Regions from separate parts of the Oceanobacillus sp. FSL W8-0428 genome, predicted to be linked through region 2. Evidence: riboswitches for the same ligand, from Rfam matches in the RefSeq annotation. Region 2 holds a riboswitch; the other holds the start of a gene.
What was found. Region 2 has a riboswitch for thiamine pyrophosphate ahead of MKY30_RS03815 (acetylornithine deacetylase). Riboswitches for the same ligand answer to the same signal wherever they lie in the genome.
Positions count from the first base shown of each region.

Region 1 (5,668 bases), 3.1 Mb from region 2:
AGTTCCACTTTTGCATTAAATTCTTCTAATTTAGGTATCAAAATATTAAAAAGTAATTCCTCCTTTGATTTAAAATGCAAATATAACGTACCCTTTGCAATATTAGATTCTTTCGCTATGTCATTCATCGTTACGTTATCAAAACCTTTTAGTCTAAATAGTTTCTCTGCATTATTTAGAATGGTAGTATTTCTATCATGAAATATTTTATCCATTCTTTGTGACATGAATAAAACCTCCTTCATTTGACCAGTAGTCAATTTTGACCTGTGGTCATTTTAATATATTTTTACCTATTAGGCAAGAAATATCAATATTATGTATGAAAAAATGTCTAATATAAGATGCAGGGGAAAACACACTAGGAGAAATCAAGAAGCCTTATTTATTCTGAAAAAGAAAATAGGTAATGGCTTATACCGAGAATTTATTAAATAAAAGAAAAACTATTGAGCAATCGAGAAGAAGCTTTTCTTATTCATTTATAGTAAACTAATAAAAAGGAGGCGTTTTAATGAGTACAATGATTTTTGTTAACTTTCCAGTCAAGAATGTAGCAGATGCCACTAATTTTTACGAAAAAATTGGATTTACAAAGAACGATGACTTTTCTGATGTTCATGCAAGCTGTATGGTCTGGGACGAAAATTTTTATATTATGTTGTTAGAACATTCTTTTTATCAACAGTTCCTCAAAAATAAGAAGATTGCCGATACACAAAAAGAAAATGCTGCCTTAATTTGTTTCGGCATGGAAAGCGCTGAAGCAGTCAAAGAATTTGGACAATTAGCAAAAGAAAATGGCGGCGATGCTTATCGTGTTGATATGGGGGTGCCGGAAGAGCAAATGTATGGCTTGGAGGTATCTGATATTGATGGGAATATGTTAGAACCGATGTGGATGAAACAATAGGGTAATAAATGAATGGAAGAAATGTGGAGAGCTAATGATCTCGTCCTATTAATAATTACCAATAATGACAGGAACCAGCCTGACGCTAATATTGTGGTGTCAGGCATGGTTTGCATTTTTAAATGATATATGCTTAAATAAGCCTTAAGTATTTTACTTCTTTCTTATAGCATGCTGTAGTGTATTCGTTTCAAGAATAAAAACCATAATACACCCTGATTATAAAGGACACCGCTGAAAATAACGCTATGAATGCATCATGCTATTTAATCAGCACTTACAGGTAAACTATTAATTCTAAATTTCATATTTCTATAATCGCTAGGGGAGCAATTTTATTGCTGAGAAAGGAAACTTGACCCTTGGAACCTGATTTAGTTAACACTAACGTAGGGAAGTGAGGTTTACTTAAGTAGGTAATAATCTAGTTATGTACTCATTTCCCATTCATCAATATTTGTTGAGTGGGTTTTTTAATGCTCTTACAGTAGATTCAAATAGTAAGAGATACAATTTAATAAGAATGTAGGGGGACCAGTGTTGCTGGTTGAGATAGTATCCATAAGATAAAGACCCTTAGAACCTGATCTGGTTGAGACCAGCGTAGGGAACATGCAAAGTAATTTCTATCATATGGAAATGTGTGTACCCTGGGCTTCGTGTCCGGGGTATTTTTGTTTGAAGGGAGGCGTGCATATTCAATCTATTAACAAGTGTTATTAAGAAATAAACTTATACTTTTTATCAGAAAGAGGGTGAAAACGAAGGATGAGAGAACAAAATAATAAATTAGCACTTCAGTTTAAAAATGTCGATTTCCAATATAAAAATGATGCAGGGGAGATTCCCATTTTAAAAAACATGAATCTTTCTGTTGCAGATGGTGAATTTGTAAGTATTATCGGTGCAAGCGGCTCAGGAAAATCAACCATCTTTCGTCTTATTGTCGGGCTGGAAGAACTGACCGGTGGATCTATCTATTTAAATGAAAAACAAGTAACCGACCGTTCAGGAAAAGTTGGGTATATGCCTCAACAGGATTTATTAATGCCTTGGCGTACAGTTCAGCAAAATGCAGTTCTTCCGTTAGAACTGCACAAAGAAAGTCGTCTCGATAGAAGAGCTGTCGATAGCTTGCTGGAGGCGTTTGGTTTAAAAGGATACGAGAATAAATATCCGCATGAACTATCCGGTGGGATGCGCCAGCGTGTTTCCTTTTTAAGAGCTACTTTATCCGGTTCTAATGTGCTATTGCTGGACGAACCTTTTTCAGCTTTGGATGCGATGACCAGGTTATTTATGCAGGAATGGCTATTAGAACAATGGAAAGAGCAGCAATCTACTATTTTATTTATAACACATGATATTACAGAAGCATTATTTTTGTCTGACCGCATTTTTGTCATTACTGATACACCTTTTACAACATTTAAAGAGATTGAAGTGCCTTTGGAACGTCCAAGACGGCAACAGGATTTAGGAAATAAAGAAGTGACGGAGCTAAAAAATAATCTGCTGGATCAATTTCGGATGAGGGTGTAATCAATGAAAAATTATCTTTATTCTATTATTTTAATCACAATATTTTTATTTATATGGGAAGCAGGAGCGAGGTTTGTTAATACACCATTTATTTTACCGGCGCCGACTGAAATTGCGATAAAGCTATGGGAATTGAAAGCGGAGCTTCTGCTGCATCATCTTCCTGTTACACTGGCTGTTATTGCAATTGGCCTCGGTATTTCATTAGTACTTGGAATTATCCTAGCAATCAGTATGAATATATCAAAAGCATTAGAGCAAGCCATTTATCCTATTTTAATTACATCACAAACCATTCCTATTATTGCACTGGCACCTATTTTTGTACTTTGGTTCGGATATTCCATCTGGAGCAAAGTCATCGTTACAATTATCATTACCTTTTTTCCTATTACCGTCAGTACATTCGATGGTTTTCGATCAACAAGTAAAGAACTGAAAGAGTTATTTCAAACACTTGGCGCATCTAAAAGACAGCTTTTTTTCAAGCTGGAGGTTCCATCTGCACTGCCTTCTTTCTTTTCAGGGTTAAAAGTAGCCGTCCCCATGAGTGTGATTGGCGCTGCAATTGGAGAGTGGCTCGGTGCACAGGCTGGCCTAGGTTATTTTAGCCGGCGGATGATGACACAATTTAATGGAGCAGGAGTCTTCGCACCTATAGTCGTTCTCTCTTTAATTGGAATTATATTATTTATTACAGTTGTTTTGCTGGAAAAATATATATTGAAATGGAGAAGATCTTAGTATGAATAAATTAACAGCAATAGTTAGTATTCTAATAGGCTTTACAATTCTAAGCGCTTGTGGAAATGAAGAATCAAATGCAGAGGATAATAAAAAAGTAAACGGGACAAATACCGTTTCTATTATGCTTGATTGGTATCCGAATGCCGTACATAGTTATCTATACGTAGCAGAAGAGAAGGGTTATTTTGAGGAAGAAGGGATTGAAGTTGATATTCAATTCCCGGCAAATCCAACAGACCCTCTGACACTTGCGGCTTCAGGCAAGGTGACAATGGGGTTATATTACCAGCCCGATGTGATTGCAGCAAGAGCAAATGAAGATATTCCTGTTAAGTCTGTGGCTGCTGTCGTTCGTGAGCCGTTAAACCGGATTGTTTCCCGTTCCAATGATCCGATAGAATCGCCGAAAGAATTAGAAGGGAGGCAGGTAGGTTACCCTGGAATTCCGGTAAATGAGACAATTGTTAAAACAATGGTCGAGCATGACGGCGGAGATTATGAAAAAGTAGATATGATAAATGTAGAATTTGAATTAGGTTCTTCACTTATTTCTGAGCAGGTCGATGCAGTGAGTGGCATGTATGTGAATCATGAAGTGCCAGTCTTACGCAGTGAAGGGCATGCAATTGATTTTATTGATCCAGTAGATTACGGGGTGCCTGATTTTTACGAAATTGTCGCTGTGACAAGTGATGAAACATGGGATGCCGAGCGAGAATATATTGAAGCGTTTTGGCGCGCTGCGCGTAAGGGATACGATTTCATGGTTGAAAATGAGGAAGAAGCACTGCAAATCCTGCTGGATTATCAGGATGAAGTAAACTTTCCCCTGGAAAAAGAAATTGAAACAGAGAGCTTAACTATTTTATTACCAAAAATGGATTCAGAGCAGGGTTTTGGTACACAGGAAAGAGCTTCATGGGAAAAAACAGCGAATTGGTTAAAAGAATACGGCGTGATTAAAGAAATTCCAAATATCGATGATATATTTGTCAATATTGAATAATAATTTCTATAAAGCTGCTTATTTATTGTTCAAAGTATTGTTGGAAATCAGCCAAGTGCGTTTCAAGCAAGGGTTTCTCATGGTATACCGTATTTTTGGCACACCCGAATAGGTGGAAAACAGGCAGAAGTGGTATTAGAATATAAACATAGATTTTTATCTAAATCATAGGAGGCTGTGCATAATGATTAAAGTCGTTAACACATTACGAGTAAAAAAAGGAAAGGTAAATGAGGTCGCAGCATTATTCCAAAAAGCTAAGGCAGTACACATATTTGATGGATTTGTATTCATGGAAGTTTTGATAAAAGAAAATACAGCAGAGTATGATGAGCTGCAGGTTTGCACAACGTGGGATGATCACGCTTCTTTTGAGGTTTGGAGAGAAAGCAGAGAAACAAGAAAAGCTCATGAATCACAGAATAAAGAAGAAAAAGAAGATAGTCCAATCCTTGGAACGGAATTATCAATATTTGAAGTCTTTGTACAGCACCATCCAGCATAGTATCCTTTTATCTAAGTTTTGTTACACTATGATTATTCACAAAATGCCGTCTTCAACTGTTAAGAAGACGGCATTTTTATGAATAGATTTATGCATATTTCCCCAATAATTCATACAATAATCAATCAGTGAACGAATCAAACTGCTTATTAAAATAAATAATATTGCAATTAGGTATTGACAACTAATGTGATAATGATTATCATTATCATTACAGAAAGGGGTTTCTCTATCAAATTATTCTGTGGATTAATCAGATCACTCATTGTGTTACCCCCCAACCAACATATAGAGACTTGATAGAGATTCCTTCTCTTTTGTTATAGGTCATAAGAAATCCTGTAATTATACAAAACTGATTTCTTATTATATATACGAAAAATAAAGAATAGAGGAAAGAAAAATCTTATTTGTCCGGGTTAACGGGAAGATTTTTCTTTCCTTTCTTTTTTGATTTGATAAAAAATACAGTAGATTTAGGCTGTGATACAAACCTTTGAAGCAGTAAAATCTACGAAGAATTTTATAAAAAAATCGTTAATCAGAGATATAAAAGGGGGATGACAAGTAGTTATCAAACTTACTATTACGGAAAATAATTAACGCAATGAAGAAATATTTCAATTTTTTCATTTTCTTTACAATTAAATTAAAAATGTTCAGATAGATAGAATTTGCGTTTACAAGTTAAAAAGAAGGGTAGATAGTAGTTATTACATAGAAAGGGAGTTGTTATTATCAAGTATATTTCTTTAATCATTTTTTCTTTGGTTGGATTCGTACTCTTTGCAGGGACAGCAGCTGCTGAGAAGAATTATGAAGTAAAATCAGGAGATAATGTATACCGTATTGCCCAAAACTATCAAGTAGATGTAAATGCTGTCATTGCAGCAAATCCATCCATATCGGATCCTGCCTATATTGAAGCTGGACAAACAATAAAAATACCAGATGA
Region 1 covers NZ_JBBORB010000001.1:3,938,876-3,944,543, reverse strand. The annotation lists gene MKY30_RS18895 (TetR family transcriptional regulator) at 1-227, opposite strand, end outside; gene MKY30_RS18890 (glyoxalase) at 515-913, shown strand; TPP riboswitch at 1,227-1,326, shown strand; TPP riboswitch at 1,431-1,540, shown strand; gene MKY30_RS18885 (ABC transporter ATP-binding protein) at 1,682-2,455, shown strand; gene MKY30_RS18880 (ABC transporter permease) at 2,459-3,199, shown strand; gene MKY30_RS18875 (ABC transporter substrate-binding protein) at 3,201-4,208, shown strand; gene MKY30_RS18870 (antibiotic biosynthesis monooxygenase) at 4,393-4,713, shown strand; gene MKY30_RS18865 (LysM peptidoglycan-binding domain-containing protein) at 5,481-5,668, shown strand, end outside.
Region 1: it holds a riboswitch for thiamine pyrophosphate, as region 2 does, so the genes downstream of both, MKY30_RS18885 (ABC transporter ATP-binding protein) here and MKY30_RS03815 (acetylornithine deacetylase) in region 2, are expected to answer to the same signal.

Region 2 (5,668 bases):
CTCTATCAAATACTTGTAATCCTGACACATATAAAATTTAAATGCCTCTATATCGAGTGTTCCATTACCAATCCCTTGTACAAATGGATGCTGATGACTTTTCTCCCAAACCGGGTCTGCTTTCTTGCGAATACGCTCTGAAAATTTCATGTTATAAAAGCTCCTTTTATATATTTTTTATGAACAACGCTATTTCTGTTTTTTTGTATTACACCATTTCAAAATAAACCGCAGTAATGACGCTGTATAGTCTAATAGCTCATCTATATCTATCTGTTCATCGACTGCATGAGCGTGCTTTAATTCTCCTGGGCCATAGCAGACAGTAGGAATACCATAGGCTGCAAGCCATCCCCCATCTGTTACTGTTTCAGACATACGACTGGAAGCTTTCTTACCGAATGCTTCCTGATGACTCTCCTGTAAAAGAGCAAAGGCTGCATGCTCCTCATCTACTGAGAATGATGGGAAAATTTCACCCCGGTCAACAATCATCGATTCGCCCCCCCACTCAAATTCCGGCGGATTGTCTCTCATCCAGACGTCTGCTTCCGCTGTTTTTCGTAAATGCAGCTCAATTTCTTCTGCGACCTGTTCAGCTGTCTCATCCGGATAATAGTGAACGGTAATCCACAGGCGGCATTCATCTGCGATAAATGCGGCATGTCTACCTCCCTCAATAACTGCAGGGTTAATCGTATTCGTGCCCGACGGGAAACCTGGATAAGATTTAGTCACTGCCCAATGGCGCTCCAGCTCCTGCAGGGCAGTAATCAGCTTGTTCATCTTTTCAATCGCACTCGCTCCCTTCATTCCGCCTCCTGCATGAATAAGTTGTCTACGTGTACCATCATGATGCGTGGTTGGGCTTTTCACTATAACCCAGCCCGTAATAACACCGCCCTGTCCATGAATTTCACAATGACTAGTGTCTGCAACAATGGCATAATCTGCTGTATAACCACGCTCACCACATTGCTTCGTTCCTGCTTCGCCAACTTCTTCACCAATGACTGATTGAAGAATGACATCTCCTCCCAGCTCAACCTGATGGTCATGCAAAATTCTCATAGCAAATAAACAAGCTGCCAGTCCACCTTTCATATCCGCTGCGCCACGTCCGTATAATGTACGGTCTTCTACTGTCGGTTGAAATGGCGCATGCTTCCATTTTTCATCCTCTTCAATAGAAGCGACATCGACATGTGCATTAAGAATCAAACTATTATATGCATCAGAAGAAGTTCCTTGTAGACGGCCGACGACATTTGGATCCCCCGGATAAACATCCCATTGTTCTGTTTCAAAACCCATTTTCTTCAAATACTTTGCAATATAAGCCTGGATATCCGCTGTATTTCTTGCAGGCGGCGCCGGTGTCCTGAAGCGAATCAAATCGCTGAGTAGCTCTACCAGCTCTTTCTCCCGGTTCCATACATCCTGAACTATTTTATCCATTAAAATAAACCTCCTTTAAAGCACGCAAAAAAGCCATCTCCCCAGGAAGGAAGATGGCAGAAAGTTTTATCTCATTTGCCTATAGGCATATCCCGCCCACTTCCCTCCGCTAGTACAAACTAGATCAGGTTGGTAAGGGTTAAGGCAGTATATACATGCCTCTCTCAGCTTTATAAGCACCCCTAGTGGATTATTGCGTATTTACTTGTCAGCTTTAGATTACCATAAGGGTTTACAGGCGTAAAGCAGGATTTTATCAAAGATTATTCTGTACCTGTTTGTCTTTTCGCTATTGGGAATCTTTTCTCTCTTATTTTTAATGTCATATGTTTTTATGGGAAAAGCTGTTATAAGTGTTGTTCAATCCTATAGTGGCAATAAAATAGAAATCGAGGCTTTTATTTTCAATAAAGAGCGTGATTATAATGCCGGCCTCCATAGCACAAATTCATACTATTTGCATTTATCCTTTTACGCGGAAGATATAGAAGAAGAAACTTTTATTTCCAAACAAGTATCCTCTCGTATTTTTCCTCAAAATCGTGATTTAATAAATATCCGTTATCCTGAAGGCCAGCCTTATAAAGCGTACATATCAGGAACCAAATTCAGTGATTTTATAGGATCTAGTTTTATTATTTACAGCTGTGTTATCATCGTTACCGCTTTATTAATATATGCAGCCATATTAATGCGAAGAAAGAAGAAAACTGGATCTTATTATAAAAAACAGAAAAAGGATTTTTCAAATAAGTAACGAATACATAGTATATACCATTCACAGAAAGGAGCCTCATTTATGCTTATTCAGCCAAAAAAATTATCGCCTGGTGATAAAGTAGCAACTGTCAGCCTTTCCTGGGGAGGAGCTGGTGAACCATCACTGCGTTGGCGCTATGAACAGGGCGTGGAACGCTTAGAATCCGTCTTTGGACTTGAAGTTGTACCAATGCCCAACAGCTTAAAAGGACAAGCTTACATAGCTGAACACCCCAAGGCACGGGCTGAGGATTTAATGACCGCTTTTCAGGATCCTGAAATCAAAGGGATTATTTCTAATATTGGCGGAGATGATAGTATCCGCCTGCTTCCCTATATTGATTTTGATATTATCCGTAAAAACCCAAAGATTTTTATGGGTTTCTCTGACACGACGATTGCCCATTTATTCTGCTTCCATGCAGGATTATCTTCCTTCTACGGTCCGGCAATTATGACAGACTTTGCAGAAAATGTTGCAATGGATGATTACACAGTGAATGCCATTCAAAACATGCTTTTTAAAGTGGAAGCAGTCGGCAATATCTCTGCACCGGAGAAATGGACAAGTGAATTCCTGGAATGGGATATTTCCAATAAATTCATTGCAAGAACAAGATATCCTGATCGGGGTTATGAACTCCTGCAGGGAAGCGGTATCGCAAAAGGAAACCTTATCGGAGGCTGTATCGAAGTACTTGAATTTGCCAAAGGAACAGAAATCTGGCCACAGCAGGGAGCATGGAAGAATAGCATTCTCTTCTTTGAAACATCCGAGGAGCAGACAGAGCCCGAGTTAATAAAAAGATGGCTTAGAAACTATGCAGCTCAAGGAATACTCCACCAGGCAAATGGAATGATTTTTGCAAAACCTTATGGGGAGGTACATTATGAAGCATATAAGGAAATTATCTTATCTGTTCTAGCAGAAAGCGGGCTGGTTGATCTTCCTGTTCTTTATGGTGTTTCTTTTGGACATACTGAACCAAAAACACCTATCCCATATGGAAGATTAGCACAAGTTGATTGCCATCAAGCATCCTTTTCGATTATAGAAGCAGCTGTTACGGATTAAGGACAGCTGCTTTTCTTTAGTTAGAATAGATTTACGCCTCTCTCATTATTAAATCAAATAAGACAGTGATATACTATTGATATACTTCCTGTTTAGAAATGTTAGTTAAACGAAGTAATGACTAAGCTCTTCTGAGGCTTCGCGCTCTCTCCATTGCTCTTTTTCCCATAAAGGTTAACAATAAAATTATCCTGATTAGAAGAGTCAAGAGAAAGATTATGCCCCTATAACTACTTCCTGCTTCATGCAAATAGGGAATTTGTAGTAAGATAGAATAGAATGGGCACCATCGCTAAAGGCGGATATTAAATAAGCCGTCCAACCATATGCAGGAGGAATTTGAGGTATGCAAAAACTTATTATTCCTGAAGAGGATATTGTGCTTGCTATATGTATGTACATTGCTGAAGAACAGAATATGAATGCAGATGACGTCCAGGTAGAGTTGTTTTATGATGATTACACTGGTTTTTCAGCAGAAATCATAACGCCGTCCGGAAAACAGGAATGGATGACCAAGCAAATTATTACTGCATTAAGAAAATGGATCAAAGAGAATCTTCATGCTGATCCATATGCAGGCTTAAAGCTGGATTTAAACAGACGAAACGGCATTTACGCGCGCCTTCGCAGTGATAGCTAGTTTCTCATAAAAACTTGATAATATTTTTTAAGCTTATTTACATATTTTCAAATGATTCAAGGCCAACAGCCTCTATTCAATTGAATATAGCATTTATTTTAATTTTTTCTTAACAAGTTTTCTTTTGACAAAAAAGAGCAGGAAGGCCTCCTGGCATGTACGTACATATAAAACAGTTAACAACCCTTTTATTTCCTTTGGATAAAAAAATAAAAGGGTTTTCATTTGCCGTTCTTTATTTTTTTCTCTCCTGTTCTGATTCCTCGTACAAGCTCATATACTAAAATATCGAGCAGACAGGAAAGGAGAGATATGTTGGAGTTTATACAGACAGTCGGACAAATTCTCCTTATCAATATTTTATTAAGCGGGGATAATGCTATTGTCATTGCGATGGCGAGCCGAAATCTTCCGGAACATCTTCAAACACGCGCCATCCGCTGGGGAACTTTTGGAGCAATTGCGCTTCGTATCCTCTTTGTTTTTATCATGATTTACTTGCTACAGCTGCCTTTTATTCAACTAATTGGCGGATTTCTCCTATTGTATGTAGCATATAAATTACTGGTTGATAAGCAGGATCAAAGTCAGATGAAGAGCGGGAATTCTTTGCGTGAGGCGATAACAATTATTATTTTTGCAGATGTCATCATGAGTCTGGATAATGTACTGGCCATCGCTGCCATTGCAGACAGCGATTTGCTGCTGGTAATTGCCGGAATCATTTTAAGTATCCCGATTATTTTAACAGCCAGTGAACTCATTCTAAAATTAATCCAGCGCTTCCCAATTATTATTTATATCGGTGCAGGCTTACTTGCTTGGACAGCTGGAAAGATGCTGTTAGAAGAGGCATTTGTACAGCAGCTTTTCGCTTCAATGAAATATGGACAGCTTATCTTCCTCAATATCCTTACTATTTCCATTCTATTTATTGGTAAGTGGCGCAGAAATCAATTAGAAATGACCGTATAAAAAAACCTCTTATGTGACAAAACATCGCATAAGAGGTTTTTTTAGCTGCAGTTTTACAAACTTTGATAGGTTTTTGCTTTTTTAAATAGTACTGTTGTAATAATCAAGCCTATCGCCGCAAAGCTTAGCAGGATAACTTGAATAGAAATATCAGCAGCTGACAATCCAGAAACAAGAGCATATGAAATTGGATCGAATCCATTCATAGCCAGAAAAATAATACTCATGACTCTTCCCATAATATAGTCTTCTGTCTGCTCCTGAGCAGCTGTAAAGAACGGAATAAATACAAACGACATAGAAAATCCAATAAAGAATACAACAACCGTAAGCATTGTTAAATTAGGGACAAGTGCAAAAATAACGTACGATATTAACGCCCCCAATAAGCCGAACAGGGAAATTCTGCCTTTCCTTTTTATCAGCACGGTACTGAGTACCCCTGTCCCGGCAACCAGACCTATACCCAGACTGGCTTCCATGTAGCTTAGATTAAGCGGTGTTCCTCCATAGCTCTCCACTAAGAAGGGAATCGCAATATGCAGGGTTCCGAATACAAAGAAGTTCAGTGTAATTAAAACCGCTAAGCCTGTCAGCAAAAAGCGTGAATTACGAATATATGCCAGACCTTCTTTGATTTCCTTTATCGGTTTTTGTTTTTCCTGCAGTGCAACAGGGCCTTCATTAATAAAACGCGGATAAATAATTACCGCAGAAAGCAGCGCTAAAATCATTGCCACAAAATAACTTCCGCTGAC
Region 2 covers NZ_JBBORB010000001.1:869,607-875,274, forward strand. The annotation lists gene tenA (thiaminase II) at 1-150, opposite strand, end outside; gene MKY30_RS03815 (acetylornithine deacetylase) at 190-1,458, opposite strand; TPP riboswitch at 1,543-1,652, opposite strand; gene MKY30_RS03820 (hypothetical protein) at 1,793-2,215, shown strand; gene MKY30_RS03825 (S66 family peptidase) at 2,258-3,292, shown strand; gene MKY30_RS03830 (DUF2653 family protein) at 3,639-3,935, shown strand; gene MKY30_RS03835 (TerC family protein) at 4,248-4,910, shown strand; gene MKY30_RS03840 (MFS transporter) at 4,964-5,668, opposite strand, start outside.